One region of the Streptomyces sp. NPDC021115 genome, then DNA from elsewhere that is predicted to be linked to it. Evidence: riboswitches for the same ligand, from Rfam matches in the RefSeq annotation. Region 1 holds a riboswitch; the other holds the start of a gene.
What was found. Region 1 has a riboswitch for cobalamin ahead of ACH4TL_RS02680 (ribonucleoside-diphosphate reductase subunit alpha). Riboswitches for the same ligand answer to the same signal wherever they lie in the genome.
Positions count from the first base shown of each region.

Region 1 (3,456 bases):
GTTGGAGGCCCCGGCCTCTTCCGTGGGGTAGAAGTTGATGTCCACCACGCGGTCGAGGAAGGTCACGGCGGTGCGGACGGTGCGGTCCAGCCGCTCCCAGTCCATCTCGCCGTCCGCACCGAGGTGCGCGGCCAGGTTGACCGAGCCGAGGTTGCAGACGGCGGTCTCGCCGTCGTCGGTGACCTCCAGGATCTCGGTGCACAGGTTGGAGGAGTGGACGACCCGGCCCGGCTCGGCGGTCTGGTTGGCGGTGCGGTTGGCGGCGTCCTTGAACGTCATCCAGCCGTTGCCGGTCTGCGCGAGGGTGCGCATCATCCGCGCGTACAGCTGGCGCGCCGGGACCTTCTTGAGCGCCCGCCCCTCGGCCTCGAACCGGCGGTACGCGGTCTCGAACTCCTCGCCCCACAGGTCGACCAGCTCGGGCGCGTCCACCGGCGAGAACAGCGACCAGTCGGCGTCCGCCTCGACCCGGCGCATGAACTCGTCCGGGATCCAGTGCGCGATGTTGAGGTTGTGGGTGCGGCGGGCCTCTTCGCCCGTGTTGTCCCGCAGCTCCAGGAACTCCTCGATGTCCGCGTGCCAGGTCTCCAGGTAGACGCAGGCCGCGCCCTTGCGCCGGCCGCCCTGGTTGACGGCCGCCACCGAGGCGTCGAGCGTGCGCAGGAACGGCACGATGCCGTTGGAGTGCCCGTTGGTGCCGCGGATCAGCGAACCGCGGGCGCGGATGCGGGAGTACGACAGACCGATGCCGCCCGCGTGCTTCGAAAGCCGCGCCACCTGGTGGTAGCGGTTGTAGATCGAGTCCAGCTCGTCCAGCGGCGAGTCCAGCAGATAGCAGGACGACATCTGCGGGTGGCGGGTGCCGGAGTTGAACAGCGTGGGGGAGCTGGGCAGGTACGACAGCGTGCTGGTCATCCGGTACAGCTCGGCGACGTCCGCCAGCGCCCGCTCCGACAGGTCCTCGGCGAGCCCGCAGGCCACCCGCAGCAGGAAGTGCTGCGGGGTCTCGATCACCTGACGGGTGATGGGGTGGCGCAGCAGATAGCGGCTGTGCAGGGTGCGCAGCCCGAAGTAGCCGAAGCGGTCGTCGGCGCCGTCGGCCAGCGCCTGGTCCACCAGGCCGTCCAGCCGGGCGGTGTGGGCGGTCACGAACTCGGCGGTGGAGTCGGCGATCAGGCCCTCGCGGTGGCCCACGGCGACGGAGGCCGAGAAGGAGTCCGCGCCCTGCCCGGCCGCCTCCTCGGCGATCGCGCGGGTCAGCAGCCGCGCGGCCAGCTTGGAGTACTCCGGTTCCTCGCCGATGAGCCCGGCCGCCGCCTCGGTCGCCAGCGAGCGCAACTCCGCCTCGTCCGAACCGGGATGGCGGCCGCGCAGGGCGGCGGCCGCGACCTTGCCGGGGTCGGTGGCGGGCAGATCGGCGGTGAGCGCCGTCAGGGTCCGCAGCAGGGCGGTCCCGGGCGCGTCGGCCGCTGCCGCAGTATCCGCTGCCTCTGAAACCGGGTCGGCGGGCGCGATGGTCACTGAAGTGGTCTCCCTCGCTCGGCTGGGGGCCTTTCGAGGGCAGTGCGCGATGGCCGCTCGTGGGCATGCCGATTCCGCTCTACGGCACCCCACGCAGCGTCCATCGACCCACCCCGCGAGGCCCGGACGTATGCAGACGGCCATCGGCAGGTCATCGGACTCACGGGTACGCGAAAGCGCACACGTACACCGTTGCGGGACAGTTCCGGATTCGCACCGGATTCCCCTGCGGCGACAGCGGAGACGAGCATACATCTTGTGTCGCGGTGCGCACGCGCCCCCAGATGTTGTGTCGTCAGCTGGGAGAATTCGCACAGTTGTGCGCGTCGTGTCGGGTCTGGGCAGTGCCGGAATCCCAGGGAAAACTAGCTTCCCGCGCCGCTCCGCCGCCATTCGTCCAGGGCACGGGCGAGGCGGGCGCGGTAGCCCGCGTAGCCGTCCTCGTAGGCGTCGCGCAGCTCGCTCCGGGGCTCGACGGTACGGGACGCCGCGTGCCACCGGGACGCGTCCACGGGGTCGCCGAGCGAGGCCCAGGCGACCGCGACCGCGCCCCGCGCGCCGACCTCCGGCTCTTCGGGCACGACCACCGGCCGGCCCATGACGCTCGCGAAAATCTCCGTCCACGCGGCGGACCGCACGCCCCCGCCGCACAGCGCGAGCCGCCCCGAGAGCCCCGCCGCCTCCAGGCAGTGGCGGGCCGCGTAGGCGATGGCCTCGCACACGGCCCGTACGGAGTCGGCGCGGGTGCTGGCGAGGGTCAGGCCGTCCAACCGCCCCCGGGCGGCGGGCTCCACGAACGGCGCGCGCTCCCCGGCGCCCGACAGGAAGGGCAGCGCGGTCACGCCGTTCGCGCCCGGCGGACTCCCGGAAAGCAGGGTGTCCAGGTCGGCCGTGGTCGTCCCTGTGAGATCGAGCACCCAGTCCAGGGCGGCGGTGCCGACCATAGCGGGCATCGCGCGCAGCCAGCGGTCCGGATCGGGGGTGCACAGCCACATCCCGGCCGGACCGGCGGCCGGGTCCACCTCCGGGCGGTCGGTGAGGACTTGGCAGGCCAGCGTGGTGCCGACGATGAGCAGCCCGTCGCCCACGTCCCGCACCCCGCTGCCGATGGCGCACGCGGGGAGGTCGTACGGACCGGAGACGACGGGCAGTCCGCGCGGCAGCCCGGTCAGCCGGGCCCCTGCGTCGTCCAGCGCGAGGACGGTGCCGGGCGCGGCGGGCGGGGGCAACAGCCGGGCGTAATCGGACAGTCCGCACAGCTCCAGCGCGTCCGGCACATATGTGCGGGTGGTGACGTCGAGGAACGGCAGGGAGGCATCGGAGGCGTCCACGGTGATGACGCCGGTCAGCCGCTGGGCCACCGCGTCCACGCAGTAGCCCGCGACCGCCGCGCGCTCCAGCGCCTTTGGCTCGTGCTCGGCCAGCCAGCGCAGCAGCGGGGCGTGGCAGCCAGGGAACAGCCCCGAGCCGGTGCGGGCGTGGAGGGCGGCGAGCGTGCCGTCCGCGCTCCAGCGGGCGACGGTCCCGCCTCCCCGGCCGTCCAGCCAGGAGATCGGCGGGCGCACCGCCCGGCCCGCCTCGTCGCGCAGCCACAGACCGTCGCCCTGGCCGGTGAGCGCGAGCGCGGCGGGCGGGCCGGGGAGCGCCGCGGCCACCTCGCGGACGACCTCGGCGACCGTGCGCAGCACGTCCTCCAGGTCCTGTTCGACCAGGCCGCCTGGCAGCCGGTCCAGTCGGCTGGGGCGGGCCGCGGAGGCGAGCGCGACCCCGTCGCGGCCGAAGGCCACGGCCTTGGTGACGGAGGTGCCGACATCCACTCCGATGATCACGCGCATGCCCTGCCGCCCTCCGGAACCTCGGTGTCCCATCCCACATCACATGGGCGATGCTAGATTTAACACTCGCGACGTGATCAGGCAATGGCTGACGTACGCG
Region 1 is NZ_JBIRQF010000001.1:592,026-595,481, reverse strand. Features, by position in the region: gene ACH4TL_RS02680 (ribonucleoside-diphosphate reductase subunit alpha) at 1-1,521, opposite strand, end outside; cobalamin riboswitch at 1,649-1,789, opposite strand; gene ACH4TL_RS02675 (FGGY family carbohydrate kinase) at 1,887-3,356, opposite strand.

Region 2 (3,456 bases), on a different contig from region 1:
CGAGCGCCTGGAAGCCGCCGCAGATGCCGAGCACCGGCCGCCCCTCCGCGGCCCGCCGCGCTATCGCGTCGGCGAGACCGCGCTCCCGCAGCCACTCCAGCGCCCTGACGGTGCCCCGGGTGCCCGGCAGCACCACCAGATCGGCGTCGGTCAGCTCCTCCGGGCGGTCCACGAAGCGCACGACCACGCCCGGCTCGGCGGCCAGCGCGTCCACATCGGTGAAGTTGGACATCAGCGGTACGGCGGCCACCGCGACCCGCAGTACGTCCGCGCCGTGCGGTGGTGCGACGACGCTCTCGCGCACCGTGCCGCGCAGCGAGACCCGCAGCCCGTCCTCCTCGTCGATGCCGAGGCCGTGGGCGTACGGCAGCACGCCGACGGTCGGCCGTCCGGTGAGGTCGCGCAGCATGTCCAGGCCGGGTTCCAGCAGGCTCACATCGCCGCGGAACTTGTTCACCACATAGGCGGCGACATGCCGCTGGTCCTCCCGGGACAGCAGCGCGGTGGTGCCGAAGAACGACGCGAAGACGCCGCCGCGGTCGATGTCCCCGACCACGACGACCGGCAGCCCCGCGGCCCGGGCGAGACCCAGGTTGACGATGTCGGTGCGGCGCAGATTGATCTCGGCCGGGCTGCCCGCGCCCTCGCAGATCACCGCGTCGTGCGTGCGCCGCAGCTCGCTCAGACAGCCGGTGACGGTCTCCAGCAGCCCTTCGCGCCGCTCCGAGTGATAGCCCCTGGCGCTCATCTCGCCCACCGGCTTGCCGAGCAGCACCACCTGGCTGCTGCGGTCGCTGCCCGGCTTCAGCAGGACCGGGTTCATCAGGGCGCTCGGTTCGACGCGCGCGGCGGCGGCCTGCATGGCCTGCGCCCGGCCGATCTCGGCGCCGTCCCGGGTGACGAAGGAGTTGAGCGACATGTTCTGCGCCTTGAACGGGGCGACCCGGAGCCCTTTGCGCGCCAGCCAGCGGCATATGCCCGCCGTGACGACGCTCTTCCCGGCGTCCGAGGTCGTCCCCGCGATGAGCAGTCCGCCCCCCGAGGTCATCGGGTCACCCCTCTCTGGCTTGCCGCGGAGCGCCCCACGGCGGTGGCGAGCAGGGCGAGCGCCGACACCTGCCGCGAGAGACGGATCGCCCGCGGAATGTCGGCCACCGCCACGGGACGGCCGCCCGGATTCAGTACGGGACGGTGCTCGACCCGGCCCGCGTACGCCAGGGTGCCGCCCAGCCGCACCCCCAGCGCGCCCGCGAACGCCGCCTCCACCGGGCCCGCGTTGGGGCTCGGATGGCGTCCGCCGTCGCGCCGCCAGGAGCGCCACGCGCCGCGCGGATCGGGCCCGGCGAGGGCGGCCAGGGCGGCGGTGAGCCGGGCGCCGGGCCAGCCCGCGACGTCGTCCAGCCGGGCCGCCGCCCAGCCGAACCTGCGGTAGCGGGCCGACTTGTGGCCCACCATGGCGTCCAGGGTGTTGACGGCGCGGAAGCCGACGAGCCCAGGCACCCCGGCCACGGCCCCCCACACCAGCGCGCCCACGACCGCGTCCGAGGTGTTCTCGGCCACCGACTCGACGACCGCCCGCGCGATCTGCTGAGCGTCCAGCGCCTGCGGATCGCGTCCGCACAGATGCGGCAGCCGCTCCCGCGCGGCGTCGACGTCCCCGGCGGCCAGCGCGTCACCGATGGCCCGGGCCTCCCGTACGAGCGAGGTGCCGCCCAGCACGGCCCATGTGGCGGCGGCGGTCAGCGCGGCGTCGGCCGTACGGCGGGGCCCGGTGAGGGTGCGTACGGTACGGGCCAGCAGCGCGGCACCGGCGGCCGCGCCGCCCGCGCACAGCGCGGTGTGCAGGGCCCCGGAACCGCGGTGGTCGCGCCACAGCAGCCGCTCGGCGGACGCGGCGGCGCGCCCGAACGCGGCCACCGGATGGCCGCGGCGCGGATCGCCCGCGGCGAGATCACCGAGGAAGCCGAGAGCGGCGCCGCACGCGTACGAGGCGTGGTCGGCACGCATCCCTCAGACCGCCGTCACGCCTCTGCGGACGGGACCGCCGCCGGGCATATGGACAACGGATGGAGCTGACGGCGTGGCAGTGCCGGGCATGGCGGTATGTCCTCACTCAGGGTCCGCGCCCTGGCTCGACGTGACCGGCGGTGCGAGTCTCCTGGCTCCCGGATCCGCGGCTCTCCCGGTCTTCCAGCCCTCCTCGTGTACGGACGGCCGTGACCCCTCGCGGTGAGGGGAGAGCGCTCCCCGGTGACAGTGGCGGGACCGCGCCGGATTCTCACCGGCTTCCTCTTCTGCCGCCGTTTGGCTCGGGAAGTCCACCATGGGGCGCGAATGGGCGTCAACTCGCATGTGACCTGCGATGCCGGAGTGTGCCGAGGCCCACAGGCGCCCATCCGGCAAACGGCCGCGGGGCGGTGGGCGCCGATCCGCACCCACCGCCCCGCGGCCTTCTGTGGCGTTCCGTGGCGTCAGGCCACGATCAGATAGATGCCGTACGCCACCACCGCGGCGCACAGCGCGAAGCAGGCGTACGCGCCGGTGCGCGCCACCTGGGACGCGCCGCCAGCGCCGCCAGCGCCGCCAGCGCCGCCAGCGGCGGACGCCGCGGCCTGGGGCTGCGGCTGTGCCGTACGGGAGGTGCCGATGATGCCCAGGGTGAAGACCCCTACGACGCCGACCGTCACCGCGAGGCTGACGCCGAAGACCTGGCCGAGGGCCGCCCAGTCGATGTGCATGGTGTGTGCTCCCTGTCAGCTGGTGGAACGGGTGCCCGCGGTGGCGGGGGTCGGGGCGGAGGCGGACGAGCCGTCGTTCGTGTCGTCGTCGCCATCGGTGGCGGACGCGGCGGACCCGGCGGACGTGGTCTTCCCGGCGGGCGGCGGGGACACCGTCCGCAGCGCGGTGGTGATGACACCGGGCGACTCGACGGGCTCCACGCTCGGCGCGTTGACGTTCCCCGCGTCCACCGGCTTGCGGCGCGAGAGCACCCAGATGACGCTGCAGCCCACCACCGCGAGGACGGCGACGGCGGCGATGCCCCCGTTGCCCTGGTCGGCCAGCAGCGCCGCACCCGCGGCCACCAGACCGGCGGCCGGGAGGGTCAGCACCCAGGCGGCGACCATGCGGCCCGCGGTCGACCAGCGCACCACACCGCCCTTGCGGCCGACGCCCGCACCCATGACGGCGCCCGAGCAGACCTGCGTGGTGGACAGCGCGAAGCCGATGTGGGAGGAGGCGAGGATGACGGTCGCGGCGCCGGTCTGGGCGGCGAAGCCCTGCGGCGGCTGGATGTCGGTGATGCCCTTGCCCATGGTGCGGATGATGCGCCAGCCGCCCAGGTAGGTGCCGAGGGCGATCGCGAGACCGGCGGAGACGATGACCCACATGGGCGGGTCGGAGTCGGGCGCGATGACGCCGCCGGTGACCAGTGCGAGGGTGATGACGCCCATCGTC
Region 2 is NZ_JBIRQF010000012.1:168,624-172,079, forward strand. Features, by position in the region: gene ACH4TL_RS31010 (cobyric acid synthase) at 1-1,048, opposite strand, end outside; gene ACH4TL_RS31015 (cobalamin biosynthesis protein) at 1,045-2,007, opposite strand; cobalamin riboswitch at 2,152-2,294, opposite strand; gene ACH4TL_RS31020 (hypothetical protein) at 2,472-2,738, opposite strand; gene ACH4TL_RS31025 (anion permease) at 2,754-3,456, opposite strand, start outside.
Region 2: it holds a riboswitch for cobalamin, as region 1 does, so the genes downstream of both, ACH4TL_RS31015 (cobalamin biosynthesis protein) here and ACH4TL_RS02680 (ribonucleoside-diphosphate reductase subunit alpha) in region 1, are expected to answer to the same signal.